4 regions of the Streptomyces sp. NPDC001922 genome follow, and region 1 is predicted to be linked to each of the others. Evidence: riboswitches for the same ligand, from Rfam matches in the RefSeq annotation. Region 1 holds a riboswitch; each other region holds the start of a gene.
What was found. Region 1 has a riboswitch for cyclic di-AMP ahead of ACFYYR_RS11400 (NlpC/P60 family protein). Riboswitches for the same ligand answer to the same signal wherever they lie in the genome.
Positions count from the first base shown of each region.

Region 2: another riboswitch for cyclic di-AMP. It lies ahead of ACFYYR_RS06325 (C40 family peptidase); the one in region 1 lies ahead of ACFYYR_RS11400 (NlpC/P60 family protein).
Region 3: another riboswitch for cyclic di-AMP. It lies ahead of ACFYYR_RS15535 (transglycosylase family protein); the one in region 1 lies ahead of ACFYYR_RS11400 (NlpC/P60 family protein).
Region 4: another riboswitch for cyclic di-AMP. It lies ahead of ACFYYR_RS28395 (transglycosylase family protein); the one in region 1 lies ahead of ACFYYR_RS11400 (NlpC/P60 family protein).

Region 1 covers NZ_JBIASV010000005.1:324,299-331,431, forward strand. The annotation lists gene ACFYYR_RS11390 (NlpC/P60 family protein) at 1-193, opposite strand, end outside; gene ACFYYR_RS11395 (hypothetical protein) at 436-789, shown strand; gene ACFYYR_RS11400 (NlpC/P60 family protein) at 926-2,068, opposite strand; cyclic di-AMP (ydaO/yuaA leader) riboswitch at 2,077-2,256, opposite strand; gene pcrA (DNA helicase PcrA) at 2,608-5,055, shown strand; gene ACFYYR_RS11410 (M23 family metallopeptidase) at 5,255-7,093, opposite strand.
Region 2 covers NZ_JBIASV010000003.1:189,881-197,013, reverse strand. The annotation lists gene ACFYYR_RS06330 (ATP-dependent Clp protease ATP-binding subunit) at 1-2,103, opposite strand, end outside; cyclic di-AMP (ydaO/yuaA leader) riboswitch at 2,856-3,012, shown strand; gene ACFYYR_RS06325 (C40 family peptidase) at 3,017-3,490, shown strand; gene ACFYYR_RS06320 (hypothetical protein) at 3,851-4,102, shown strand; gene ACFYYR_RS06315 (inositol monophosphatase family protein) at 4,520-5,335, opposite strand; gene ACFYYR_RS06310 (TIGR03668 family PPOX class F420-dependent oxidoreductase) at 6,260-6,700, opposite strand; gene ACFYYR_RS06305 (hypothetical protein) at 6,958-7,133, shown strand, end outside.
Region 3 covers NZ_JBIASV010000007.1:362,935-370,067, forward strand. The annotation lists gene ACFYYR_RS15530 (permease) at 1-437, opposite strand, end outside; cyclic di-AMP (ydaO/yuaA leader) riboswitch at 1,140-1,281, shown strand; gene ACFYYR_RS15535 (transglycosylase family protein) at 1,287-2,504, shown strand; gene ACFYYR_RS15540 (hypothetical protein) at 2,844-3,200, shown strand; gene ACFYYR_RS15545 (SDR family NAD(P)-dependent oxidoreductase) at 3,232-4,011, opposite strand; gene ACFYYR_RS15550 (cupin domain-containing protein) at 4,008-4,505, opposite strand; gene ACFYYR_RS15555 (transglycosylase family protein) at 4,840-6,087, shown strand; gene ACFYYR_RS15560 (hydrogenase expression protein HypE) at 6,231-7,133, shown strand, end outside.
Region 4 covers NZ_JBIASV010000017.1:94,434-101,566, forward strand. The annotation lists gene ACFYYR_RS28385 (septum formation initiator family protein) at 1-293, opposite strand, end outside; gene eno (phosphopyruvate hydratase) at 444-1,733, opposite strand; gene ACFYYR_RS28395 (transglycosylase family protein) at 1,969-2,643, opposite strand; cyclic di-AMP (ydaO/yuaA leader) riboswitch at 2,648-2,819, opposite strand; gene ACFYYR_RS28400 (transglycosylase family protein) at 3,075-4,073, opposite strand; gene ACFYYR_RS28405 (cytochrome P450) at 4,178-5,560, opposite strand; gene ACFYYR_RS28410 (lysoplasmalogenase) at 5,955-6,725, opposite strand; gene ACFYYR_RS28415 (DUF6479 family protein) at 6,912-7,133, opposite strand, start outside.

The DNA of each region.
Region 1 (7,133 bases):
CCTCGGCCTCCCGGTGGAGCCGGTCCACCTCGGTCCTCACCCGGGCGGTGGCGGGGCCGGGGTCGGCCAGCGCGGTGCCCTCCAGGGCGCCTCCGCCCGCGGCGGAGGCGAGGGCGAGGGTCACCGCCGTACGGGCGGTGGTACCGGTCAGCGATCGCCGCCTGGGCTTCCGGTGCGAGGCCACGGCCGCCATCACATCCTTCCAACGGTCCGACAGCCGCGGGGGGTTCGGCCGTCTGGAGGAGGACGCTAAGCCCGCCGGGCGGGAGCAAGTACGAGGATGAACGGGACTGGGTCCATTACGCGCAGGTCTGAACGGAAGCCCCGGGTGATTTCTCGCCGCTCTGGCGCTTCCCGGTGCGCGCATGATCGAAATGGCGATTGAGCCGGACCCGGCTGCGAGAGGGTGCTATGGGCCCGGTTACGCTCCGCCGCATGGACATATTGATCAATGTCTTCGTCGGCCTGCACATCATCGGCATCGCCTCGCTGCTCGGCGGATTCCTCACCCAGATGAAGGTGATGGGCCAGGGCACGGCGCGGTTCGTCCCCGCGATGCTGCACGGCGCCCTGACCATGCTCGTCACCGGCGTCGCGCTGGCCGGCCTGAACCAGGCCGACGGCCAGACCCTGAACACCGTCAAGCTCGGCGTGAAGCTCGCCCTGCTGGTCGTCATCCTCGCCCTGGTCTACGTGAAGCGGGACGAGGAGAAGGTCGAGAAGGGCGCCTTCGCCGCGGTCGGCCTGCTGACGGTCGCCAATGTGTTCATCGCGGTGCTCTGGACCTGATTTCCGGAGTCCGGAACCGGTCCCCGGCCGGCCGGGGCGGGGCACGGCCCGAGGCGCCCCCGCAACGGCCACCCGCCCCCGAACGCAGTGCGCCCCACCGGCGTTCCGGTGGGGCGCACTCCGCGTCGTCGGCCGGTTACGAAGGGCGGACGCTGCCGTAGATCGGCATGTAGGTGATCGCCTCGGTGCGGACGTTGGCGCCCGGCTTCGGGGCGTGCACCATCTGGCCGTTGCCCGCGTAGATCCCGACGTGGCTGATGTCGTCGTAGAAGAACACCAGGTCACCCGGCTTGAGGTCCTCGGTCGCGACCCGGGTGCCGACCTTCACCTGGTCCCACGTGGTGCGCGGCAGGGAGACCCCGGCGCTCTTCCACGCGGCCTGGGTGAGCCCCGAGCAGTCGAAGGAGTTCGGGCCGCTGGCGCCCCAGACGTACGGCTTGCCTATCTGCGCCTTCGCGAAGGCCAGCGCCTGGGCGGCCTTGGCCGAGGCGGTGCCGGAGTCCGAGTCCTGGCCGGTGCCGGTGGAACCGCTCGCGCTGTCGCCCTGCGCGGCCTCCTCCCGGCGCTGCTTCTCGGCCTGCTCCCGGGCCAGCTCCTCCGCCTTGCGCTGGGCCTCCTCCTGCTTCCGGCGCTCGATCGCCGCCAGTCGGGCCTTCTCCTCGGCGGTCAGGTCCGACAGCAGTTCGCGGGCCTCGGCGAGCTTGCGCTGCACGGTCCGCTTGCTGGCCCGCAGCCGGTCCTGCGATTCGGTGAGCGACTCCAGGCTCCGGGTGGCCCTGCCCCGCTGCTCGGACGCCTTCTCCTGCTCCTCCTGGAAGTCCGAGACGGCCCGCTGCTGCCGCTGGGTCATCCGGTCCATCAGGTGGTTCTGGTCGAAGTAGTCCTGCGGCTGCTCCGAGAGCATCAGGGTGGCGGTCGGCGCCATCCCGCCCTCGCGGTACTGGGCCGCGGCGAGGCCGCCGAGCTTGCGGCGGGCCTCGTTCAGCCGCTCCGTCCGCTTCGCGACGTCGTCGATCATCCGGTCGGTGCGGGAACGCTGGGTGTCGGTGCGTTCCTTGGCCTCGTTGTACTCCTGGGTGGACGACTCGGCCTGGCGGTACAGGTCGTCGACCTTCTTCTGGACCTCTTCGATGCTCTGCTGCGGCTCGTCCGGCGCGGCCTGCGCGCTCTGCGACAGCAGCGTCGCGGACGCCACGGCCGCGGTGGTGAGGCCGACGGCCGCGCGGCTGGAGCCGGTGGAGGCGAGAATGCTGGTCCGCGGTTTGCGGTGCGACGCCAAGGCGCGCGTCTCCTTCCGTGGACCGCCTACCGGGTTAGCTGTCGGGTTCGGGCGGATCGGAAGGCTGCCCTACGGCCCGTGCACGGTGCGTTCGAACTGCGTGCGGAGGGCCGATTCACCCCATTGTTGCTCTGTGGGTCCCCGGCTCCGGGTGCCTGAGGCAGGGCCGGACTCGGCGGAGGCCGCCCGTGCCGACGCGGTCGTCGGCGGGTGGTGCGAGCCGCCTGAGCGAGCACGGTAGCCAATGTGTGGGAGTGCTGTGAAGGCTGGTGTTCGATATGCCCGAAACCTTTTCGTGACCTGAGGTGTGAGCTCGATCATGCCGTCCCCGGTCTCCTGCCGGCCGGGCCCCACGGCCTGTACCTTGCCCGCCGGCGGACCGGCGGCGGCCGGAACGGGGCGGTCGCCGCCGCCGGGACGCGGGAACCGGTGTGGGCTGTCGGTCCGGCGGCCCAGGGTCTGTCTGACAAATAGCGCCGTCGCCCGTAGGGCCGCGGGGCAGGCGGGATTTGTCAGACAGGCCCTAGACTCGGTGGGCGATGAGCAGCCTCTTTGACGACAGCTTCCTGGCGGACCTCGAGCACTCGGGCGAGGAGCCCCCGCCGCCGCCCGAGGAGTCCGCGCACCCGCGGGAAGAGGTCCCCCACGACCTCTTCGAGGGGCGCTTCGACCACCCCGTCGAGCGGGACGCGTACTACCGCGACGGCGCGCCGAGGCCTGCCATCGACCCGGCCGCGCTGCTCGAGGGGCTGAACGAGCAGCAGCGCGCCGCCGTCGTCCACACCGGATCGCCGCTGCTCATCGTCGCCGGCGCCGGCTCGGGCAAGACCCGGGTGCTCACCCACCGCATCGCCCACCTCCTGGGCGCGCGCCACGTCCACCCCGGCCAGATCCTCGCGATCACCTTCACCAACAAGGCCGCCGGGGAGATGAAGGAGCGCGTCGAGGAGCTCGTCGGCCCCCGGGCGAACGCCATGTGGGTGTCCACCTTCCACAGCGCCTGCGTCCGCATCCTGCGCCGGGAGAGCAAGAAGCTCGGCTTCACCTCCAGCTTCTCGATCTACGACGCCGCGGACTCCAAGCGCCTGATGTCGCTGGTCTGCCGGGATCTGGACCTGGACCCGAAGCGGTATCCGCCCAAGTCGTTCAGCGCGAAGATCTCCAACCTCAAGAACGAGCTCATCGACGAGGAGACCTTCGCCGGGCAGGCCTCGGACCCCTTCGAGAAGACCCTCGCCGAGGCCTACGCGATGTACCAGTCGAGGCTGCGCGAGGCCAACGCCCTCGACTTCGACGACATCATCATGACCACGGTCCACCTGCTCCAGGCCTTCCCGGACGTCGCCGAGCACTACCGGCGGCGCTTCCGGCACGTCCTCGTCGACGAGTACCAGGACACCAACCACGCCCAGTACACGCTGGTGCGCGAGCTGGTCGGCACCGGGGAGACCGTGCCGGGCCAGGACGTGGCCGAGCTGTGCGTGGTGGGCGACGCCGACCAGTCGATCTACGCCTTCCGCGGCGCCACCATCCGCAACATCCTCCAGTTCGAGGAGGACTACCCGGACGCCACCACGATCCTGCTGGAGCAGAACTACCGCTCCTCGCAGACCATCCTCAGCGCCGCCAACGCCGTCATCGAGCGGAACGAGAACCGCCGCCCCAAGAACCTCTGGACCGAGGCCGGCGCCGGCGCGACGATCACCGGCTACGTCGCCGACACCGAACACGACGAGGCGCAGTTCGTCGCCGACGAGATCGACCGGCTGACCGACGCGGGCGACGCCCGCGCCGGCGACGTCGCGGTGTTCTACCGGACCAACGCCCAGTCCCGTGTCTTCGAAGAGATCTTCATCCGGGTCGGGCTGCCCTACAAGGTCGTCGGCGGCGTCCGCTTCTACGAGCGCAAGGAGGTCCGCGACGTCCTCGCGTACCTGCGGGTGCTCGCCAACCCCGAGGACACCGTGCCGCTGCGCCGGATCCTCAACGTGCCCAAGCGCGGCATCGGCGACCGCGCCGAGGCGATGATCGAGGCGCTGGCCGCCCGGGAGAAGGTCTCCTTCGCCCAGGCGCTGCGCCGGGTCGACGAGGCGTACGGCATGGCGGCCCGCTCCACGAACGCGGTGAAGCGGTTCAACACCCTGCTGGAGGAGCTGCGCACCATCGCCGAGTCGGGCGCCGGTCCGGCCACCGTGCTCGAAGCGGTGCTGGAGCGCACCGGCTACCTGGCGGAGCTCCAGGCGTCGACCGACCCGCAGGACGAGACCCGGATCGAGAACCTCCAGGAACTCGCCGCCGTGGCGCTGGAGTTCGAGCAGGAGCGGACCGAGGAGGACCCGGGCACCCTGGCCGAGTTCCTGGAGCGGGTCGCGCTGGTGGCGGACTCCGACCAGATCCCCGACGAGGACGAGGAGGGGGCCGGCGTCGTCACGCTGATGACCCTGCACACCGCCAAGGGCCTGGAGTTCCCGGTCGTCTTCCTGACCGGCCTGGAGGACGGCGTCTTCCCGCACATGCGCTCGCTCGGCCAGACCAAGGAGCTGGAGGAGGAGCGGCGGCTCGCGTACGTGGGCATCACCCGCGCCCGGGAGCGGCTCTTCCTGACCCGTTCCACCATGCGCAGCGCCTGGGGCCAGCCCTCCTACAACCCGCCGTCGCGGTTCCTGGAGGAGATCCCGGCCCAGTACCTGGAGTGGCGGCGCACCGGCCCCGCGATGCCGTCGGCGTCGGCGGGTGCCATGGCCGGGGGCTCCTCGCTCTCGTCCTCGCGGACCAAGGCGGGCCCGAGCGGCTTCGCCACACGCCGCACCACCGACCGGCCGGTGATCGCCCTCGCCGTCGGCGACCGGGTCACGCACGACCAGTTCGGGCTGGGCACCGTCATGTCGGTCGCGGGCAGCGGGCACGACGCCAAGGCGACGATCGACTTCGGCGACGAGAAGCCGAAGGTCCTGCTGCTGCGGTACGCCCCGGTGCAGAAGCTCTGACGGGAGCGGGAGCGGGAGCGGCAGCTGCGGGAGCCGGGGCCGGGGGCCCGACCCGGGCGGGGTGAGGCTGGGACCCGGCCTCCCGGGGTTGGGAGAGCCGGGGGCGGGCGGCCTCGCCTCCCGACGGATCAGGGGGCCGGCCGTCGGTCGACGATCGCTCGGTTCGTGACCGACAGCTGCTCCAGTGCCTGGCGCGGCCCTAGTTCGGGTCGAGGCCCTTGCTGCGCAGCCAGGGCAGCGGGTCGACGGCGTCGTCGCCGCCGGGATGCACCTCGAAGTGCAGGTGCGGACCGGTGGAGTTGCCGGAGTTGCCGGAGAAGGCGATGACGTCCCCCGCCTTGACCGAGCCGGAACGGATCTTGGTGCTGCTCAGGTGGCAGTACCAGGTCTCCGTGCCGTCGGGGGCGGTGACTATGGCCATGTTGCCGTAGGCGAGGTTGTACTGCGTGCGGACGGTGCCGTCGGTCGCCGCCATCACGGGCGTGCCGTAGCTGACCGGGAAGTCGATGCCGGAGTGCAGCGACATCCAGTTGACGCCCGCCTGCCCGAACGTCGCGCTGAGCCCGTGCTGTTCGACCGGGATCGCGAACTTCGGACGCAGCGCCTCCCGGCGCGCGGCCTCCGCCTCCTTGCGCTTCTTCTCCTCGAGCTGGCGCTGCTTGAGGTCGATGCGCTCCTGGGTGCGGCTGGCGCGGTCGGCGAAGTCGTCGGCGTCGGCGGAGAGCGTCGCCAGCTGGGTGTCCATCTTGTTGTTGGCCGCGGACGGTTTGACGGCCGCCGGATCGGGCGCGGCCTGGGTGGTCCTGGACTCGTCCGGGGTGCTGTTGCTGACGGACGCCGCCGCGATCCCGGCCACGCCCATCACGGCGACGGACGGAACGGCGACGGTGAGCAGGGCGGACCGGCGGGCGGGCATCCGGCGGCGGGCGCGCGCGGAACCGCCGCCGCCCCGGCGCGGGCCGGGCAGGAGGGCCACCGCGGGCTCGTCCTCGTCTCCCGCCCGGCCGTCGGCCGCGGTGCCTGCCGTCATGCCGTGGACGGCGGTCGCGTCGTGACCCGGGGCGGGCTCCGCGCCGTGCGGTTCCTCCACGGCCTCGAAGACCGCGGTCTCCATGGCGGCGAACTCCGCGGCGTCCACCGCCTCGAACGCGGCGGGATCCACGGCTTCGAACGCCGCCGTGGCGTCGAACGCCGTGCTGTGCTCGGTGTCCGTCCCGGCGGGCCGGCCGTAGGCGTCGTACGCCTCCGCGCCCGCGGGGGTCCCGTCGGCCGTCGGCCCCGTCGCGTCCCACGGCTGGGGCTGACCGCTCTCCCACGCCTGTGCGGCGTCGGCGGCGTTCCAGGCCTGGGTCTGCTCGGCGTCCCACAGCTGTGTCGCGTCGGCGCCGTCCCAGCTCTCCGGCCCGGCGGCCTCGGCCCACTGACCGGTGTTCCACTGGCCGGAGTTGTGCTGGTCCACGGGGGTGTGCTGGTCCATGGGGTTGTGCTGGTCCATGGTGTACGAACCGGTCGGGTGCTGACCGGTGTCGTACAGGCCGGCGTCGTACGGGCCGCTGCCGGCCGGGTCGGTCCACCCGGCGGGGCTCCAGTCCCCGGTCCCGTAGGTCGTCTCCAGCGGATGGGGTGCCGACGGGGCGGGGATGCCCTGCGCCAGGCCGTGATCCGCACCGGCCCACTGCGAGGCGTCGTACTGGCCGCTGTCGTACATCCCGGTGTCGTAGGTCGTCGGCTGCGCGGAGTACGCGATGCCGTAACCGTCGGTGCCCTGGGCGCCGTTGTGCCACTGCCCGGCGTCCGGTACCTGGTCTGCGGGGTAGGCGAACGCACCGGTGCCGTAGCTGCCGGGCATCTCCCCGAAGAGCGGGTCGCCGTGCCCGTAGGCCGCGCCGAGGTTGTCGAAGGTTCCCGTGGCGTAGCCGTCGTACGCGGCGTGAGCACTCGGAATTCCCTGCTGCTCGTACGGCGCGTGGAGTCCGTACGAGGCGTCGGGGACGTGACCGGTCAGGGACGAGTCCTCCGACGGGTGACGGTTGTTCACCACCAACTTCTCTTTCGCCTCGGCAGCAGGAGAATTAGCG
Region 2 (7,133 bases), on a different contig from region 1:
CGCGCCGCCCCGGCCGCTGATCGCTTCCGAGCCCAGATTGCTGGTCATGACGATGACGGTGTTCTTGAAGTCGATCGTGCGGCCCTGGGAGTCGGTGAGCCGCCCGTCGTCGAGCACCTGCAGCAGGATGTTGAAGACATCCGGGTGCGCCTTCTCGACCTCGTCCAGCAGCAGCAGTGAGTACGGGTTCCGCCGCACCGCCTCGGTGAACTGCCCGGCCTCCTCGTGCCCGACGTATCCGGGGGGCGCGCCGACCAGCCGGCTGACGGTGTGCCGCTCCTGGTACTCGCTCATGTCCAGCCGGATCATCCGGTCCTCGCTCGCGAAGAGCGCCTCGGCCAGTGCCCGGGCGAGCTCGGTCTTGCCGACGCCCGTGGGGCCGAGGAAGAGGAAGCTCCCGATCGGGCGGTCCGGGTCGGCCAGCCCCGCCCGGGACCGCAGCACCGCGTCGGCCACCGCCGCCACGGCCTCGTTCTGCCCGACGACCCGGTGGTGCAGATGCTCCTCCAGGCTGAGCAGCCGGTCCCGCTCCTCCTCGGTGAGGCTGCTGACGGGGATGCCGGTCTGCCGGGACACGACGCCGGCGATGTCCTCCATCGTGACCTCGTCCACCTGGCCACGCTGGTGGCTGCCGCTGCCGATGCGGCCGTCCAGATCGGCGATGCGGTCGCGCAGTTCGGTGGCCCGCTCGTACTGTTCGGCGGCGACCGCCTGGTCCTTGTCCCGGGCGAGCTGCTCGGCTTCGCGCTCCATGGCGCGTACGTCGGTGCCCCGGGTGGCGGACCGCAGCCGGACCCGGGCCCCGGCCTGGTCCATCAGATCGATCGCCTTGTCGGGCAGGTACCGGTCGGTCAGGTAGCGGTCGGAGAACTCGACGGCCGCGAACAGCGCCTCGTCGGTGTACCGGACCTGGTGGTGCGCCTCGTAGCGGTCGCGCAGTCCGCGCAGGATCTCCACGGCGTCGGCGGTGCTGGGCTCGGGGACGAGGACGGGCTGGAACCGCCGGGCGAGCGCGGCGTCCCGCTCGACGTAGCGGCGGTACTCCTCCAGCGTGCTCGCACCCACGACGTGGAGCTCCCCGCGGGCCAGCGCGGGTTTGAGCATGTTGCCGGCGTCCATGGCCCCGCCCTCGGAACCGCCGCCCGCGCCGACGACGGTGTGCAGCTCGTCGATGAAGACGACCAGCTGGTCCGAGTGGGTGCGGATCTCGTCGATCAGGCCGGTGAGCCGCTCCTCGAAGTCCCCGCGGAAACGGGTGCCGGCCACCACTCCGGAGAGGTCCAGCTGGATGACCCGGCGGCCGAGGAGGATGTCGGGGACGTCGCCGTCGGCGATCCGCTGGGCCAGGCCCTCGACGATGGCGGTCTTGCCGACCCCCGCCTCACCGATCATGACGGGGTTGTTCTTGCCCCGGCGCGCGAGCACCTCGATGGTCTGCTCGATCTCCTCGTCGCGCCCGATCACCGGGTCGATCCGGCCTTCGGTGGCCAGCTCGGTGAGGTCCCGGCCGTACTTGTCGAGGTTCGGGGTGTTCCGCTCCTCCGGTCCGGGCCGCTGCCCGGTGGTACCGGACGTGCTCGTCGAGCCGTCCCGGGATCCGGCCGGCGGCGAGAAGTGCGCGGCGTTGAGAATCTGGCCGGCCGTGGAGTCGCGGTTCGCGGCCAGCGCCACGAGCATGTGCTCCGGGCCGATGTACGAGGCACCGGTGGAGCGCGCGATCTCATGGGCGTCGAGCAGGGCGCGCTTGACCGCCGGGGTGACGGCGATCGAGGTGCGCGGCGGTCCGTTCCCGGCCTGCCGGTCGATCTCCGCGGCGAGCGCGTCGGGGTCCGCGCCGGCCCGGGTGACCATGCCGCGCGTCGGCTCGGTGGAGAGCGCGGCCCGCAACAGGTGCTCGGTGTCGAGGTCGGAGCTGCCGTGCCGGGCGGCGTAGGTGGCCGCGGCGGAGACGAGCTGCCGCGCGGAGCCGCTCATCATGCGGCTGAAGTCGATGCGCCGCGCGTCCGGCGGCTGCCCGGGCTGGCCGCCGCCGAGGAAGTGCGAGAAGAAGTCTCCGAGGGGGTCCGGGCCGTGGTCCTCGGGACCCTGCTGGCCGTCGGTCATGGGTATCCGTCCCCGTGGTCCGGCCGGACCGGGCCACGCTGTCTCGGTGCGCGTGCGGCGGTCGGACACGGTCCCGCAGGCCCGGCGTACAACGGACCGCCGTAACCCCACCTGCCCCAATTTAGACGATATGGGGGCAGTGTGCCGGGCCCGGACGGAGGCGGTGCGCCGGGTCGGGCCGGCAGCCGGAAGGACTCACTCCGGCCGCTCGCGGTCATGGGTGACTCCGCGGGCGCCGACCGGCCGGGGAGTCGCGGAGTCGTCCCGCGCGGAGCCCGGCCGGGCCCCCGTCCGCATCGTGTGCGGCCGACGCGGCGCGGGCGCCGGCCGTGCCGGTCCGCCGTTCCGTGACCTCCGGCCGGCCCTCCGCTCCGCGCGGCGTCCCGCGAGGGCCGGCGCCCTCCGGGGGCGCCCCTGGGAGGTGGTTCCCCGTCAGCGGCACACTCCCGGCAGTGTTCATCTGTCACACCGTCAACTCGACTGCGAAGAAGCGGAGTTGGGGATACCGGAAGTGCCGGGAAGTGGCGCTGAAGATGCCCAACTTCAGGCTGATCAAAGCCCGTTACCGAAGGTATTCACACCGCCCGGCGCGCCCGGATCGCCCAATCGGATGAGAGTGAAGAAGTTCACAGAAGGCCATTTCGGCTCTGAAATACGGTGGTTGATGACGCAGGATCCATAACCGACAACAAGCCCCCGCCGACCGAGGCGGGGCGATCCGGATGGACGCCGAGTCCTGCCGCCGTCCGGATGTACCGCGAACACCCACCTTCGGCAGGAGCGGGAGACCCAAGCACGACCGAGCCATGAAGGTGATGGCTCTTGGGGTGAAGCCACATCATGTGGCCGGGCAACTTCGCCGGCCCGAACCCGACAGGTCATCTTTCGCAGGCGGATGACGAAGGGCTTCCGCATGTCTGCGCGTACACGCATTCCTGCGCTCATATCCCGTGCCGGAACCACCTCGGTTCTCACGGCCGCCGCTCTCGCCGGTTCGACGCTGATACCCGCTGCCGCGCCCACCGCGGAAGCGGCCACGCCGGCCGGCAAGGCTCTGAGGATCGCGGCTTCCAAGAAGGGATCCCCCTACCGCTACGGTGCGGTGGGCCCGCACCGGTTCGACTGCTCCGGCCTCACGCTGTACTCGTTCAAGCGGGTGGGCAAGAAGCTGCCACGCACGGCGGCTGCCCAGTACAACAAGACCCGCCATGTCTCGGTGCGCTCCCGAAAGGCGGGTGACCTGGTCTTCTTCCACTCGGGTGGCAGCGTCTACCACGTCGGCATCTATGCGGGGAAGGGCAGGATCTGGCATTCGCCGAAGCCCGGGAGGACGGTGCGCAAGGAGCGGATCTGGACCCGCAGCGTCTGGTACGGGCGGGTCAAGTAGGCCGTACCGCCGCTCGGCCGGACTGGCTGGGGGCCGGACGGCCTGGCGGCCGGACCGGCCGGGGCGGGGTCGGCCGCGTCGGCCGGTGCCGCGGATGGTCCCGTCGCGGGCCGGCCGCGCCCGGCCGCCGGCGCCGACGCCGGCCCCGGCCTCCCTCGTGAGGCCGAGGCAGGAGTCGGCGGAGGTTTCCGGGCGTACCGGCTTTCACCGGCCGAGCGCATACGGCGGTCCGGAGAGGGAAATTCCGCTTGCCCCGGATATTCCATTCCGTTTCCCTGACCGGCCCGCCCGTATGCCGGTATCGCGCCCCGTACGGATATCCCGCCGCTCTTCGGGCGGGTGATACGTGGGGCACCGGCCATGACCGACCCGGAGAAGTGGTCATGGCCGGTGCTTTCACCCCTGCATTCCGGTTCGGCGCGGCCGCCGGCCATTCCCGCCGTATCGCGGAGTGATGGCGCGGTGACGCCGCGCGGTTTCTTCTCCGCATGCGAGGTCACCGTCCGCCGATATTTCCGATGCGCCATGCGACCCGAAGTCCGGCTCACCCGCCGCAGCGAAACTCTGACCGGAAAACGTCGCTTCTGGCGCGGGCCGACGGAGAAAGGCTGACGGAGAGCCGTCCGTCGGGTGGGACGGGTGTGCGGTCAACGGGAAGGCGGGCGTCCGGCCGGCCCGCCGGGGTCCGTCCGGAGCCCGGCGTGGACCGGAACCGGAGTGTCAGCGCTGGGCGCCGCAATTGGTGCACAGCCAGCCGCCCTTGGGGCTCTGCTGCATCGGTGCGCCGCACTGCGGGCACTGGTTGCGGATCTCCGCCGGATCGATCCTCACGGCTGCCTCCTGTCGTCTGTCGTCGTCCATCGGATGAGAAGACGCTCCGTGGAGCCCGTAGGAAGTGCTGCCCCCTGATCGTGGCGCAAACGCGGGCCGAGAAGGGGAACATCCGGCCGAGGGACGATCCCGCGCACGCTTTCGGCCACCTGCCGGTATCCGGCCGGGAGGCCCGGCCCGCGTCCGGGAGACGCGGTGTCAGCTCTCGGACGGAGTGGCCGAAGGGAGCGGTACGGCCAGCAGCTCCGCGACCCGTCGCGCCGTCGAGGCATCCCGTGCGGCGGTGAACGGGACGACGCCCTGGTTCATGCGGAACGGCTCCCCGCGCGCCGTGAGCGCGGTCCCGCCGGCCTCCTGCACGAGCAGCACACCGGCGGCGTGGTCCCAGGGGTTGTCCCAGGTGTAGGCGACCGCGTCCAGTTCGCTCCGCGCCACGTCCAGGTAGTCGCACCCCGCCGAACCGCTCGCGCACGCCTTCACGCCGTGCTCCGGGGCCAGTTCGTAGAAGCGGTGCTGCTGCTCGGCGGTCAGGTGGGCGGGCCGGGCGCTCGCCACCTGCAGGACGCCGCTTCTCGGGGCGGGGCGCAGCCGCAGCGGCGCACCGTCGAGCAGTGCCCCCTCGCCGCGCCGTGCCACGGCCGTCAGGCCCGGCACCGGCAGATGGGTCCACGAGGCCAGCAGTTCGCCGTGGCGCACGACGGACACCAGGGTGGCGAACTCGGGCAGCCCGCGGACGAAGTTGGCCGTCCCGTCGATCGGATCGATGATCCAGACCGGGCCGTCGTCGTGCAGGGAGTCCAGCAGGCCGGGGTCGGCCGCCACCGCCTCCTCGCCGATGACCAGCGAGCCGGGGGCCATCGAGCTCAGCACCTCGGTGAGCCGCTCCTCCACGTTCCGGTCCGCGACCGTGACGAGGTCCCCAGGGCCGGTCTTCTCGCTGATGTCGGCATCCGACAGCCTGCCGAAGCGGGAGAGCACCTCCTCGGCGACCACGGTCCGGATCAATTCTTCCACCGCACCATACGTTCCAGAGCCGAACATGCGTCCATCTAACGCGATCGGTGCGCGCCGCCTCGCGGCGGGTCGGTGCCGGTGGTGGGGGGCGTGGTCGTCGCGGCCGACGCGGTGGGGAGGGGCCTCCGGGGGCCGGTATCCGTCCTCGCCGAGGGGCGACGCTCGGCGAGGCGGCTTCCGGCGAGGGGTTCGGCCCTCGCCGGGGGCGCGTGGCGAGAGGGGTCAGTCCTCGACGCGGGGTACGGGGGGTGGGGGGTTCTCTTCCTCGGGCGGGCTGACCCAGCCGCAGATGCCGCAGACGTAGCGGTTGTGCAGCCCGTCTATCTGTGCCCCGCAACCGGGGCACGTCGTGGTCCAGTAGGGCTCGCCGCTCAACGTTGTGCTCCGCAGTTTCCGCACAGCCAGCCACCGCTGGGGCTCTGCTGCATCTGGCCGCCGCACTGCGGGCACTGGTTTCGCAGCTCTCCCGGATCGATTCTCACATTCTTCTCCCGTCGTTCTCCGTCAGATGAGAGCCGATGCGAGGCGCACAGGTTCCCCTTTTCACTCATCTTTGGCTAGTGATTCACGCTCAGTAATTGACTGTCGGGGGAATTCGTTGCGGGCTCAACCGATGTCCGCGAAGCGGACTCTGATATTCCGGGAAGTCGGGAGGCGGTCCGGAAGGCGGGAATCGTGCCGGCGCGGGAAACGGGTCACTCGATTATCCGGACCGCGCGCGGAGCCTGTCATCGTTCTGCGGGTGGAGTGTCGCCACCCTGAGTGCGCGCGTTCCGGCCATTCCGAGCGGTGTTTCCGGCCAGTCGCGGTGCGGCCGACCGTCGGCGGGACGCGACCCGCTGGCCGCGTGTGCCGTCCGTGTCGCCGGGCTCCGCCCGGGGGATTCCGGGTGCGGCCGGGACGACCCCTGTCGGGACGGTGGCCCTACCGGCTCCGCCATCCGTGCCAGTGCTCCACGGCCACCAGGATCACCGGGCCGTCCGGGGGAGTCCTTGCGTACTGGGGGTACTTGGCCCGCAGCGGTGCCAGTGCCGGGTGGAGGTGTGGTGCGGCTCCCGGTGGGTGCTCCGCCGGGTCCTCGATGCGGGCCGTGCCGTCGGCCCGGACCCACCACAGGTCGCCCCAGTCGTCGTCGTACGCGTCGGCCAGGAGGCAGACGGAGGGGTGTGCCCTGATGTTGGCGAGCCGTTGCAGCTCATGGGTCCGTTTCGGCTTGTGGTCGACCGCCGTGACCACTGTGTCGTCCCACAGGGCGAAGGTCACCGGCACCAGGTGCGGACGCCCTTCGGGGCGCACGCCGGCCAGCCGGGCGACCCGGGCATCGGCGAACAGCCGCCTGGCCTCGCCCTCGTTCATGCGAGGCATCGCGGCCCCGCCCTCTCCCGGGGGTGCGGTCCGTCGGCCGTCGCGCCCCTCGGCAGGCGGGTGCCTCCGGCCCCCGGAGCGTCGGAGCGGGTCCCGTGGCTCCTGGGTGTCATGCCTCCACCATGACGCCGGCCCGCGGACCGTGCACGGAGCCGGGTCGGATGCGGTCCGGGTCCTGCGGAGCGCGATGGTGTGCGGTCGGCGCCCCGGCAGCCGCGAGAGCCCGCAATCGTGACAAAAGGTGCAAATATCTCGGTATGGGTTGGGAGGATGTTGCCGACGAGCTCTACGGGCTGCCGCCCGAGTCCTTCACCGCTGCCCGGGACGAGGCGGCCCGCGCCGCACCGCGCGGCCAGGCGGCCAGGATCCGCGCCCTGCGGCGGCCGACGCTCGCGGCATGGGCGGTCAATCTGCTGGTCCGGCGCGAGCGGGA
Region 3 (7,133 bases), on a different contig from region 1:
CATCCCATGATCACCGAGGTGAGGAGCGAGGCGACGAGCCGGGCGGCCACCATGCCGGGGTTCCCGGGGAAGGCCACGGCCGTGGCGGTGAGCACCACGGGGTTCACGGCGGGGGCCGAGAGCAGGAACGTCAGGGCGGCGGCCGGGGCCACGCCGCGCCGGATCAGGCTTCCGGCCACCGGTACGGAGGCGCATTCGCACCCCGGCAGCACGACCCCGGCGGCGCCGGCGACGGGGACGGCGAGCGCCGGCTTCCTCGGGAGCAGCCTGCTGAACGCGTCGGCGGGCACAAAGGCGTTGATGGCGCCGGACAGGGCCGTGCCCAGCAGCAGGAACGGCAGGGCCTGGATCACGATGGCCACGGAGACCGTCCGCCAGGCCTGGACGCCCGGGTGGGCGAGCAGGCTTCCACCGGCCAGGACCAGCGCCGCCGCCATGGCCACCGCGACCGCGGCCGCGGCGATCAGGGGAGTCGCGGAACGGTTGCGCCCCCGGAGCAGCGCGGTCGCGCCGGAGGCGTGCCGCACCGGCGGCGAGGTGTCGATCAGCTCTTCCGCTCTCTGCACACTGACTCCGCACGTCCGCGATCAAGGACCACACGATAACCGGGGCAGAGGCCCCCGACGGGGTTGCCACCGCGGTGAGCGCGGCAGTGAATCATCCGTTTCGCCGGATATGTGCCGCTGGAGGAGCGGTTCGGGGCGCGGACGTCAGGCGGTGGGGCGTATGCTCCAAATGGTCATCAATGCCGCTTTCTATCTATAAGGCTGAATTGCATTTCAAAATTGGACATTTGGCTTCGTCGTGACCTATTTCACAGAGGTATTTCCGGGGTGTGATGTCGCACACGCGAAATGCGTGAATCCGGGCAACTCGGTTACCGCCCGCCGAACGTGAGAGTCGTTCAGTAGTAATGCGAATCGCTCTCGGATCAAGATCCGGAGCTCAGTGTGACGTCGTCCCGAGTGGATCTACCGAAAGGTGATTCCGGGGAATACTCGCCACTTGTCGGAAAGAATTCGGTGCGCTTACTTTTACCGCTGCCTGCCCATGAGAGGGCGGGCCACTCTCTGTCGGAGCGCCGAGTCCTGCCGCCGGTGGAGAGGAAACAACCAACGCACCACGGCAGGAGCGGGGGAACCAGGTAGGTGCCGGACCGCGCAACAGGCGAGGAACGGCTTGGGGTGAAGACGCGCCGCAGCGCACGACGCTGCTCAGGGCGCGGCCGGGCAACTCCAGCCCGAACCCGACAGCTCACCTCGCAGGCGTAGGAGAGGAATACCCCTATGTCTGCACGCGGACGTCACCGCCGGTACAGCCCCGGCCGTATTTCCCGAGCTTCTCTCATCGCCGCTGCCGGCGGTGCCGGAATCGCTCTTCCGCTCATCGGTGTCGGCTCGGCGCAGGCCGCCTCCGTCGACACCTGGGACAAGGTCGCGGAGTGCGAGAGCGGCGGAAACTGGAGCATCAACACCGGTAACGGCTTCTACGGCGGCCTGCAGTTCACCAACGACACCTGGCAGGCCTTCGGTGGCGGCGACTACGCCGCGCGCGCCGACCAGGCGACCAAGGACCAGCAGATCGCCATCGCCGAGAAGGTCCTCGACGGCCAGGGCCCCGGTGCCTGGCCGGTCTGCTCCGGCAAGGCCGGGCTGACCCAGGGTGGCGCCGACCCGCAGATCAGCCCGGACGGCGGGAAGGTCGCCCCCGCCGAGTCCGCCCCGAAGCCCCAGGGTGAGCAGGGCAAGCCGGCCGAGCGCAAGGCCGGGACCCGCTCGTACACCGTCGTCCGCGGCGACACCCTCTACAAGATCGCCACGACCCATGACGTCAAGGGTGGCTGGCACCGGGTCTACGAGAGCAACCGCGACGTCGTCGGCGGCGACCCGGACCTGATCCTCCCGGGCCAGAAGCTCACCCTGGGCGGCAAGGAGCAGCGCGCTCCGAAGCACGACGCCCCGAAGCGCGAGTCCGAGCGGCCCGCCCCCAAGCACGAGGCCCACCAGGCCGCCGAGCGCAAGGCCGCGCCGAAGCCCGCCGCGAAGGCCGAGCCGAAGCAGGCCGCCCCGGCCAAGGCCGCCGCGCAGAAGTCCGCCGACGGCTTCACCGCCCCGGTCGACGACCTCTCCGTGGGCACCCCGTACCACCAGTCCGGTTCCAGCTGGTCCAGCGGCTACCACACCGGCACCGACTTCCCCGTGCCCACCGGCACCAAGGTGAAGGCCATCGGTGCGGGCGAGGTCGTCTCCGCGGGCTGGGGCGGTTCCTACGGCAACCAGGTCGTCATCCGCCACGCCGACGGCAAGTACAGCCAGTACGCCCACCTGTCCTCGCTGTCCGTCTCGGCCGGCCAGTCGGTCACCGGCGGCCAGCAGATCGGCCTGTCCGGCTCGACCGGCAACTCCTCCGGCCCGCACCTCCACTTCGAGGTCCGCACCGGTCCGGACTACGGCTCGGACATCGACCCGGTCGCCTACCTGCGCGAGCACGGCGTCAGCATCTGAGCCCACGCGCCGGCCCGGCGCGTGGCACCGAGGCCCGGGGTGACCGACCGGCCTCACCCGACGGACCGAGGCGCCCGTCCCCGCGACACGGGGGCGGGCGCCTCGTCCGTGGGGGCGCCGCCTCGGCGCGGCCCGTCCGCGTCCTCGCCGTCCCCCGTCCGGCCGGGCGGGCCGAGGCCGTGACCGTGAGGGGGTCCGGGGGGCGGGGAAACGGCCCCGCCATGCGGCCGGACGGGTGATCCCGGAGGCCGATCCGCAACCGGAGGGAGAAACCGGCCGTCGGAACGGGAGACCATGATTTCCCCCTGACCGATGGGGAATTGAAGGAAGGCACCGACCATGGCCGATCCGACGGCAGTCACGATGGAGCTCCCCCCGCGGCCCGACGCCCCGGATCCGGCCCGGATCGGCGGCCATCTGACGCCGGCCGACGGGCTGCGGCTCATGCTGCACGCCGAACTCACCCGGGCCGCCGTCCCGCCGCACCCCGACGACCTGCGGGTCATCCACGATCTCGCTCAGCTGGACGGGGACGCCGTCGGAACCATCGTCCGCTGGCTCCGCCAGGCCGCCGGCAGCACCGTCACCCTGCCGCCCCGGACCGTGAGCCGCGCGGCGCGGACGGTCCCCGCGCCCGCGCAGCCCCCGGCGCCGGAGCCCGCCACCCGGGTGGACCCCCGGCTGCTCGCCTGGTGACGTACCGGGACGACCGTGTCCGGCGCGCTCCCTACCAGGGCGACCGGGCCGTCACCCCGCCGTCCACCACCAGGTCGTGGCCGGTGACCCAGTCCGCCATCGACGACGCGAGGAACACACAGGCGCGGCCGATGTCGGCCGGAGTGCCGATCCGCCCGAGCGGGGCCGCGGTCCGGTAGCGCTCCACCCCCTCGGGCCACGCCTCCTCGATGCCGGGGCGGCTGATCAGGCCGGGGGAGACCGTGTTCACGCGGATCCCGGAGGGGCCGTACTCCACCGCGGCGGCCCGGGCGTGCTGGATCAGGGCCGCCTTGGACGCGGCGTAGTGCGCGTGCCCCGGCGTGGGGGAGGACCCCTCGATCGAGGCGACATGCGTGACCGTGCCGCCCGTGCCCGCCCGCCGCATCACCTGTGCGGCCGCCCGGGTGCAGCAGAACGCGCTGGTGAGGTTGGTGTCGATCACGGCGCGCCAGTCGGCGGCGGTCATCGACGCCAGCTCCTGGACCGGCTGGACCCCGGCGTTGTTGACGAGCGCGTCCACCCGGCCGAAGTGTGCCGCCGCGGCCTCCATCAGCCGTTCGCAGGCCGTCTCGTCGCTGAGGTCGGCGGCCACCGCCCATGCCGTGCCGCCCTCGCCGGTGATCCGTTCCACCACGTTCCGGGCGCGCTCGGCACCGGTGTGGTGGTGGACGACGACCTGCGCCCCGGCCCGCGCGAACTCCCCGGCGATGCCCGCGCCCACGGTGCCCGCGGCACCCGTCACCACGGCCACCAGCCCGTCGAGCGCGGGCAGTTGCCCCTGCCCGGTCATGCGGTGCGGGACAGGGTGCGGATGAGCTCCCCGTGCAGCGGGTAGCGGGCGCTCAGCTCGTCCGCGTCCCCGCCCTCGTAGTCGACGGGGGAGAAGCCGGGCGCCATGGTGCAGCCGAGCAGCGTCCGGGCGCCCCCGGGGCGCACCCGGGCCCCCATCCAGGTGCCGCCGGGCACCACGTACTGGAGGTGAGCCCCGGCGCGGATGTCCGGGCCCAGGACCTCCACCCGGGAGTCGCCGCCGGGCTCCAGGAGCAGCAGTTCCACCGGGTCGCCGAGGTGGAAGTGCCAGACCTCGTCGCGCGGGAGCCGGTGCAGCGCGGAGAAGTGGCCCTCCTCGGCGGAGAGCAGCAGCAGGATGGCCGATCCCGCCGGGTGTCCGTCGGGCTGTTCCGGTCCGGCCCAGGTGCGGTGGAAGAGGCCGCCTTCGAGCGGCAGCGGCCGCAGGCCGTACATCCGGGCGAGCTCGCCCGTGGAAGGGAGGGGGTCCGGCATGTGCTGCCTCCGTCGGGGGTCCGGTTGCGCGGAAAGGGAGAATTCAGGCGTCCGGGGCCAGTGTTGATGATGTGTGACGCACCTCACAGTAGGCGTCATTCCGCTTCGCTCTCTGCGCCCGGACGGCCATGTTCCGGCCATTTTCAACAGCCGGACGAGTTTCTTCGCGTCAATTCTCAGGGCGCCGTCCCGGATGCAACGGGATTGCTCCCGAAGGAAAGTGACGCCCTTTCATGCGTACCACCCTATCGATCTTCAGTAATTGGCACACTCTGGTGGCCGTGAAATGCCTCCCGTCACCCCCGGCGCGCCCGCGCAGGAGAGGAACAGCTCTATGCCCGCACGTGGACGCCATCGCCGTTACCAGCCCAACCGGATCTCCCAGGCATCCCTCACCGTCACCGCCGGCGGCGCCGGCATAGCCCTGCCGCTGGTCGGTGTCTCCGGAGCCGAGGCGGCGTCCGCCGACACCTGGGAGCGGGTGGCGGCCTGCGAGAGCACCCACCAGTGGCACATCAACTCCGGCAACGGCTTCTACGGCGGCCTGCAGTTCACCCAGAGCACCTGGGAGGCGTACGGCGGCACCGCCTACGCCCCGCGGGCCGATCTCGCCACCCGGGAGCAGCAGATCGCCGTCGCCGAGAAGGTGCTCGACGGGCAGGGGCCCGGTGCCTGGCCGGTGTGCTCGGTCAAGGCGGGACTCACCCGCGGCGGCCCGGCACCCCAGGCCGCCCCGGCCCCCCGCCCGGCGCCCGGCGCGGCGAAGAGCAGCACCGGCGGTGCGCCGGCTGCGGCGAAGCGCGAGGCGTCCGGCGGGCACCGGGAGAAGCCCGGCCCACAGCGGGAGAAGGCGGACGAGCGCGCCGGGCGCGCCGACCGGACGAAGCCCGGCAACTACACCGTCGCCAGCGGTGACACCCTGTACACCATCGCCCGGGTGCAGGACGTGGACGGCGGCTGGGAGCGGGTCTACCGGGACAACCGCGAGGTGATCGGCAGCGACCCGGACCTCATCCTGCCCGGTCAGCGGCTCACCGTGGACGCCACACCGGAGCCCCGCGGCAAACCGCGGGCGGACCGGGAGGAGCCCCGCCGGCCGGCCCCGCGGAAGGCCGCACCGAAGCCGAAGCAGCAGCCCGAACCGCGGCACCGCGCCGCCGAGCCCGCCGCGGCCCGGGGCTTCACTGCGCCGGTCGGCGCCGTCACTCCCGGCACCGCCTACCGGGCCGCGGGCGGCAGCTGGTCCAAGGGCTACCACACCGGGGTCGACTTCCCCGTGCCCACCGGGACCACGGTCAAGGCCATCGGTGCTGGTGAGGTCGTCTCCGCCGGCTGGGCCGGCTCGTACGGCTACCAGGTCGTCATCCGGCACGCCGACGGCAAGTACAGCCAGTACGCCCACCTCTCCGCGCTCTCCGTCCGGACCGGCCAGCAGGTCGGCGGCGGCCAGCGGATCGCCCGTTCCGGCTCGACCGGCAACAGCACCGGACCCCATCTGCACTTCGAGATCCGCACCGGACCCGGCTTCGGTTCCGACATCAATCCCCTCGCCTACCTGCGCGGCAAGGGCGTCGGCATCTGATCCGCCGCGTGTTCCTCCTCCTGGGGCCTTCGGGTCGATAGGGGCTTCCCGCACTTACCGGCGCCCGCATGCGTGGGCTATGCCGGATAAGGAGGGCGGGCCGCATCCTGGCGCGCCCGAGGGACCCGGAGGAGGACGCGCTTATGAGCGACACGACCGTCACCTCCGCCGATGCCGGGACAGTCGACGGAGAAAAAGCGGAAGACGCCCCGATTCACATACTGTGGATCAACGCGGGCCTGAGCTGTGACGGTGATTCCGTCGCGCTGACGGCCGCCACCCAGCCGAGCATCGAGGAGATCGCTCTCGGAGCCCTGCCCGGCCTGCCCAAGGTCGCCGTCCACTGGCCGCTGATCGACTACGAGTGCGGCCCGGTCCAGGGCGCCGACACCTTCATCGAGTGGTTCTTCAAGGCCGACCGCGGCGAGCTCGAGCCCTTCGTCCTCATCATCGAGGGATCCATCCCGAACGAGGCGATCAAGCAGGAGGGCTACTGGTGCGGCTTCGGGGACAACCCCGAGACCGGCCAGCCCATGACCACCAGTGAGTGGATCGACCGGCTGGCGTCCAAGGCCCTGGCCGTCGTCGCCCTCGGCACCTGCGCGACCTACGGCGGCATCCACGCGATGGAGGGCAACCCGACCGGCGCCATGGGCGTGCCCGACTACCTCGGCTGGGACTGGAAGTCCTCGGCGGGCATTCCGATCGTCTGCGTCCCCGGCTGTCCCGTCCACCCGGACAACGCCTCCGAGACCCTCACCTACCTGCTCTACCAGGCCGCCGGCTCGGCACCGATGATCCCGCTGGACGCGGAGCTGCGGCCGACCTGGCTGTTCGGCGCCACCGTGCACGAGGGCTGCGACCGGGCGGGCTACTACGAGCAGGGCCAGTTCGCCCACGAGTACGACTCGCCGCAGTGCCTGGTCAAGCTCGGCTGCTGGGGCCCGGTCGTCAAGTGCAACGTCCCCAAGCGCGGCTGGATCAACGGCATCGGCGGCTGCCCGAACGTCGGCGGCATCTGCATCGCCTGCACCATGCCGGGCTTC
Region 4 (7,133 bases), on a different contig from region 1:
TCCTGCCAGCGGGCCTTCTCGTCGCGCAGCCGCTCGACCTCGGCGCGCGCCCGCTCGGCGCGGCGCTGCTGTTCGGCGATCTGGGAACGCTGCGAGACGAACTGCCGCATCGGGTAGGCGAGCGCGACGACGAGGGAGCAGACCACCAGGGCCAGCAGCGCCGCCCGGCCGGTGAGCCGGCTGCGGCGCGGCGGTCCGGCGCGCCGGCCGGCCCGGTAGACCCGGGCGGCGGCCTGCTCGCCGAGGGCCTTGAGTCTGGTCGCGGTGGAGAACCGCTCCCGGTCTCCGGCCACGTCGCCTCCCCTGTCGCTCCCCGTACCGGCTCTCCGTGTCCAGTACGAACGTCCCCGGCCACGGTACGGGACCGGGGACGGGGACGTCCGGATGCCGGGCGGGGCCGTGTGCGGCGGCCCCGCCGTGGCGAGCCTGGTGCAAGGCCCCCTTTACTGGGAGCGGAACCGCGGGAAGGCGGAGCGGCCCGCGTACACCGCGGCGTCGTCGAGGATCTCCTCGATGCGCAGCAGCTGGTTGTACTTGGCGACGCGCTCGGAGCGGGCCGGGGCGCCGGTCTTGATCTGGCCGCAGTTGGTGGCGACGGCCAGGTCGGCGATGGTGACGTCCTCGGTCTCGCCGGAGCGGTGGGACATCATGCACTTGTAGCCGTTGCGCTGGGCCAGCTCGACGGCGTCCAGGGTCTCGGTCAGCGAGCCGATCTGGTTGACCTTGACCAGCAGGGCGTTGGCCGTGTTGCTCTCGATGCCGCGGGAGAGGCGCTCCGGGTTGGTGACGAACAGGTCGTCACCCACGAGCTGGACCTTGTCACCGAGCTGCTCGGTGATGGTCTTCCAGCCCTCCCAGTCCTCCTCGTTCAGCGGGTCCTCGATGGAGACCAGCGGGTACGCGGCGACCAGCTCGGCGTAGTAGGAGGTCATCTCGGCGGCGGAGAGCGACTTGCCCTCGAACGCGTACGCGCCGTCCTTGTAGAACTCGGTGGCGGCGACGTCGAGCGCGAGCGCGATGTCCTGGCCGGGGGTGTAGCCGGCCTTCTGGATGGCCTCGACGATCAGGTCGAGGGCCTCACGGTTGGAGTCCAGGTTCGGGGCGAAGCCGCCCTCGTCGCCGAGGCCGGTGGACAGGCCCCGCTCCTTCAGCACGGACTTCAGCGTGTGGTAGACCTCGGCGCCCCAGCGCAGGGCCTCGGAGAAGGACTCCGCGCCGATCGGAGCGATCATGAACTCCTGGATGTCCACATTGGAGTCGGCGTGCGAGCCGCCGTTGAGGATGTTCATCATCGGGACCGGCAGCAGGTGGGCGTTGGGGCCACCGAGGTACCGGAAGAGCGGCAGGTCGGACGCCTCGGAGGCGGCGTGCGCGACGGCGAGCGAGACGCCGAGGATGGCGTTGGCGCCCAGCGAGGACTTGTCCGGGGTGGCGTCGAGGTCGAACATCGCCTGGTCGATCAGCCGCTGCTCGGTGGCGTCGTAGCCGACGAGCTCCGGGCCGATCTGCTCGATCACGGCGAGGACGGCCTTCTCGACGCCCTTGCCGCTGTAGCGGCTCTTGTCACCGTCGCGGAGCTCGAGGGCCTCGAAGGCTCCGGTGGAGGCACCGGAGGGGACGGCGGCACGACCGGTGCTGCCGTCGTCGAGGCCGACCTCGACCTCGACCGTGGGGTTGCCTCGCGAGTCGAGGATTTCCCGGGCTACGACGACGTCGATGGACGGCACGAGCATCTCCTTCATAGGTGTGACGCAGATTCGCAGTGTCTCAGTGGCGCTGCGCCACGAGCCTAACCGGACCGGCCGCATCGGTCGGCCTCTGCCCGCCCGGCGAGACAAAAAGGCGCCCATAGGCCCGCAAAAGCACGCCCCGGCCGGGCGCGTCCGGGGGCAGAGCGCCAGGGCCGGGGCGGCAGGCCCGCCGCCCGCCGCCCCGGCCGGGGCCGGGCGGCGGGCGGCGGGAGGCGGATCAGCTCAGGTGGAGCTGCTGGCCCGGGTAGATCACATCGGCGTCGTCCACGATGTCCTTGTTCAGGTCGTAGATCTTCTTCCAGCCGCCCTTGACGTCCTCGGCCTTCGCGATGGTGCCGAGGGTGTCGCCGGTCTTGACCTTGTACTCGCCGTCACCCTTCTTGACGGCCTTCGGCGCGGCCTGCTTCTGCGGGGCCGCGGCCGGGCGGTCGCTGCGGTCGGCGTGCTCCGGGGCACCGCGGTCCTCCGCGGCGCCGCCGCCGGAGGAGGAGCCGGTGTCGACACCGGCGGCCGGGCCGCCCGCGGTGAGGCCGCCGGCCCCGGCGCAGGACCAGGCGCCCGGACCCTGCTGGGCGAGCAGCTTCTCGGCAGCGGCGATCTGCTGCTCCTTGGTGGCCTGGTCGGCGCGCGGGGCGTACTGGGTGCCGCCCGCGGCGGCCCAGCTGGACTGGGAGAACTGCAGGCCACCGTAGTAACCGTTGCCGGTGTTGATGGACCAGTTGCCACCGGACTCGCACTGGGCGACCTTCTCCCAGGTGTCCACGGAGGCGGCGGAGGCCGAGGTGGCGCCGATCAGCGGGGCGGCCACAGCCGTGCCCGCCAGACCGGCGAGCGCGGCCATACGGACGGCCTTGGACGGACGGCGGTGCTTGTTCTTGCCGGAAAGCAGCATGGAACGGTCTCCTCACCGACGCCTGCGAGGTGAGCTGTCGGGTTCGGGCTGTGAGTGCCCGGCCCGGTGCCTGCGCACCGGGCTTCACCCCTAGCCGGTCGGTCCGTTCATCCTTCAACGGACGTGTCCGGCACTTACCTTGGGTCCCCCGCTCCTGCCTACGGCGCTTTCGCGACGATTCCCTCCGGCCGCCGGCAGGATTCGGCGTGACGGTCGGAGGCGCCCGCGGTGGCGAGCGGACACGACGGTAAGCACACCCGCCCCGCGGGTTCAAAGTGCGACATCCCGACCGTCTCACCCCTCCCGGCCCGCCCGTCACTCGCATCACCGCAGGTGAGGGCGGGTACGGGGCCATCCGACCGTCCAGACAGGCGCGTTGGGCCGATGAGATGCTTCTCTCACGCACCCACAACGGTCGAAAGGGGCTCGAACTACCCTTCGGAATCGACCAGATCGAGGTTCTGGCCTGGGCGAATCACGTCCGCGTCGGAGCCGACGACGTCCTCGTTGGACGCGTAGAGCGCGCTCCAACCACCGGGAAGGGCGTACTCCTGAGCGATATCCGACAGACTGTCACCCGGTTGGACGGTGTACCGGCCGTCCGCGGACGTGTCGGCCCGGTCCTCACCGCGCGAGGCGTGCCGTCCGCTGTCGCGCTCCTCGTCGCCGGATTCCTTCTCGTCGGCGGGGGAGCCACGGTGCCGGCCGGTGCCTTCGCCGTCCTGGTCCGAGCCGTCCTTGCCCGAGCCGTCCTTCCCGCCGGACGCGCCGTCGCTCTTGTCCGACCGGTCGGCGTCGGCCTTGTCGTCGTCGCTCTTGTCGTCGCCGCTCTTGTCGCCGTCCGCGCCGTCGCTCTTCTCGTCGCCGCTCTTCTCGCCCTCGCGCTGCTTGCCGTCGGCCTCGTCGTCATCGGCGTCGCCGCTCTTGGCACGGTCGGCGTCGTCGGCTCTGCCGGAGGACGACGCGCCGTCGGAGTACTCCGGGTCGAGCGGCAGCAGGGACTCCAGCGGGCCCGGCGGCTCGGTGCTGCCGGGGTCGACGTCGGGGGCCTCGCCCCCTTCCTGCAGCCCCGCGTTGGTGGCGCAACTGGGCCAGGCCTCCGGCCCGCGGTCGGCGAGGACCTTCTCGGCCACCGATATCTGCTGGGAGCGGCTGGCCAGGTCGGCGCGCGGCGCGTAGTCCCGCCCGCCGTACTCCTCCCACATCTCCTGGGTGAACTGCAGGCCGCCGTAGAAGCCGTTGCCGGCGTCGGCGCTCCACAGCCCGCCGCTCTCGCACTGGGCGACCCGGTCCCAGGTGTCGGCGTCCGCCGCCTGGGCGCCGGTGGCCCCGAGCAGCGGCATCGCGATGCCCGCGCCGGTCATGCCGACGGTGACGAAGATGGCGGGTGCCTGACGGGGGCGGCGGTGTCGACCGTTCCCGGAACGCATGCGGTTGCCTTTCGAGCGAGTGACAGGGAGCCGTGGGGGGACCGCTTGAAAGTAGCGGCGGCCCACGGCAGTCACAAGACGATGTAGTCGAGATCACGTATTGGTCACGTAGTTGACAGACCTTCACTTCCTGTAGGGCTGAACTCCACCGGAAGGGTCCGCAGCCCCCGCATGATGAGCCCGCCACGCCACCGCAATTCATCCGTTTCCACCGCAAGCCGCATATCCGGCAGGCGGCGGAGCAGGGTGGCCAGCGCGGTCTGCGCCTCCAGCCGGGCGAGCGGTGCGCCCAGGCAGTAGTGGATGCCGTGGCCGTAGCCGAGGTGCTGGTTGTCACGGCGGGCGAGGTCGAGGGTGCCGGGCGCGTCGAAGCGCTCCGGATCGCGGTCGGCAGCGGCCAGCACCACCAGCACCGGGTCCCCGGCGGCGATCCGCTGCCCGCCGAGCCTCAGCGGCTCGGTGGCGAAGCGCCAGGTGGCGAGCTCGACCGGGCCGTCGTAGCGCAGCAGCTCCTCGACGCCGGTGGCGAGCAGCTCCGTCTCGCCGGCCGCCAGGGAGCGCTGCAGCCGCTCCCGTTGAACGGGATGGCGCAGCAGCGCGTACATACCGTTGCCGATGAGATTCACCGTGGTCTCGAAGCCGGCGAACAGCAGGATGAACGCCATCGCGGCCGCCTCGCCCTCGGTCAGGTGCTCACCGTGGTCGCTGGCGCGGATCAGGCCGGAGATGAGGTCGTCGCCCGGTTCCGCCCGCTTGCGGTGGATCAGTTCGGCGAGGTACGACCGCATCTTCTTGACCGAGCGGGCCACTCCCCCGCGCGGTCCGCCGCCGTGACGGATCATCATCCCGGCCCAGTCACGGAAGTCGTCCTGGTCCTCGGCCGGTACGCCCAGCATGTCGCAGATGGCGTAGATGGGGAGGGGAAAGGCGAATTCGTGGATGAGGTCCGCGGTGCCGTTCCCGGCGAAGCCGTCGATGAGCCGGTCGGTCAGCTCCTGCACCCGGGGCGCGAACTCCGCCACCCGGCGCGGGGTGAAGGCCTTGGACACCAGGCGGCGCAGCCGGGTGTGGTCCGGCGGGTCGATGTTGAGCAGATGGGTCATCAGATCGGCGCTGCGCTCGCCGGGGATGCCGACCTTTCCCTTGGCGTGGGCGGACTCGCTGTGGTGGACGGGGTTCTTGGAGAGCCGGGCGTCCGCGAGGGCCTGCCGGGCGTCGGTGTACCGGGTCACCAGCCAGGCCTCGACGCCGCTGGGCAGCGCGGTCCGGTACACGGGGCTGTGCTCGCGCAGCCAGGCGTACGCCGGATACGGGTCGGCGGCGAACTCCCAGCCGAAGAGCTGGGGCGGGGAGTCCGGGTCGGAGGCGTCTCGGTCCCGGGCGCCGGGGGTCTCGGGGGCCGGGGCGGCGGCATCCGGAGTTGCGGGCTCCGGGGCGGTGGCCTCCGGCGTCCGGCGGTCCGCGGTGGTGGCGTCCGGGGCTGTGATGTCCGGGGTCTCGGCGTCCGGGGCTGTGGCGTCCGGGGCTGTGATGTCCGGGGTCTCGGCGTCCGGGGCTGTGGCGTCCGGGGTCGGATCGGGGTTTTCCTGGGGCACGCTTCACCGTAACCGCCCCCGCCGGGAGGCCCCGCCGCCCGTCCGCGGGAGACTCCGGAGCCGGGGGCTTGGAGCTGGAGCCTGGGGCTTGCGAGCCGGAGCCGGGCCAGGGTCCCGGAGCCTGGGTCTTACGAGCCGGAGCCAGTGCCCCGGGAGTCAGGGGCCGGGTCCCAGGTCCCCGGAGCAGGGAGCCGGGTCACCGGGAGCCGGGAGCCGGGAGCCGGGAGCCGGGAGCCGGGAGCCGGGAGCCGGGAGCCGGGAGCCGGGAGCCGGGAGCCGGAGGACGTTACGCGGTCTGCCGGGCGTCGTGGTGCTCCAGCCAGCCGGAGGTGAGGAGGTACTGGCCGAGGAGGTACCCGGCCATGATCAGCACCTCCTGGGAGGGCACTTCCCGGCCCGCCGCCTTGAGCCCGATCAGCAGGTCCGAGCCCAGGAAGGCGGCGGCGCCCGCGCCGACCCGGCCGCCGACGCCGAGCGCGGTGGCCGTCATCGCGACCAGCGCGAGGCTGTAACCGGCGACCGGCAGCCGCAGCTGCTTGTCGAGGGTCGGCGCGAGGGCGGCGTTCACCGCGGCCCAGCCCGCCAGGCAGCCGACCGCCGGCCAGGGCTTCCGCGCGATGCCGCGGAGTGCGCCGAGTCCGGTACAGCCCGCGGTGTAGCTGACCTGGGTACCCAGGAACGCCGCCATTCCGAGGAGGAAGGCGGGCTTGTGCTCGTCGAAGAGGAGCGCCGTGTCACCGGCGGCGGCGAAGGCGAGCCCGGCGACGAGGGCCTTGGGGACCGGCGCGGAGGTGTCGGGGCGGCGGCGCAGCACATGGGCCGCGAGCGCGGGCATGAGCAGCGGCTTCGCGGCCCGGGACAGGCCGCGCGGGCTGCTGCTCACGCCCACCAGGTCGGCCGCGGAGAGCGCTCCGAACGCGGCGAGCGCACCGCGCCCGTGGCCGTCGGGCCGGGTCAGCTGCTGTGCGGCCGCGGCCGCCGCCCGGAGTACGCCCTGCCGCCGGGTGCCGCCCTGCCGGGTCCGCCTGCACTGCCCGCCCTGCCCGAAGATCGCCATGGCAGGCAGTCTCGCGATGCCGCTGATGCCCCGTCAACGGTGGGGTGATGTGATGTGCCGCTCCCACCGGGCCCGTCGGACGGGTGGCCGTCGGCCCATGGGCGCAGCGCTCCCCCGGACCGCGGCCCGAAGGGCCGGGGTCCCGCCGGGGCGTGCGCGCCGTCCGGGCGCGTCACGCGCGGCGGGTCACCCCGTGCCGTGGCCGCTGCCGCCGTGGTCCCACTTCCGGGGCTCCCCGTCGTCCTTGGTCCGCGACCCGGAGCCGAATTCGTACGGCATGCGCCGGACGCCGTCCCGCGGGACCTCGTCCCCTTCGCGGTACTCGGACACATCCGTGCGCGGCCGGGCCACGTCCTGGTGACCGGGCCCGTGGTTGGGCGGGGCCTCCCCGCTCCGGTGTTCGACCTG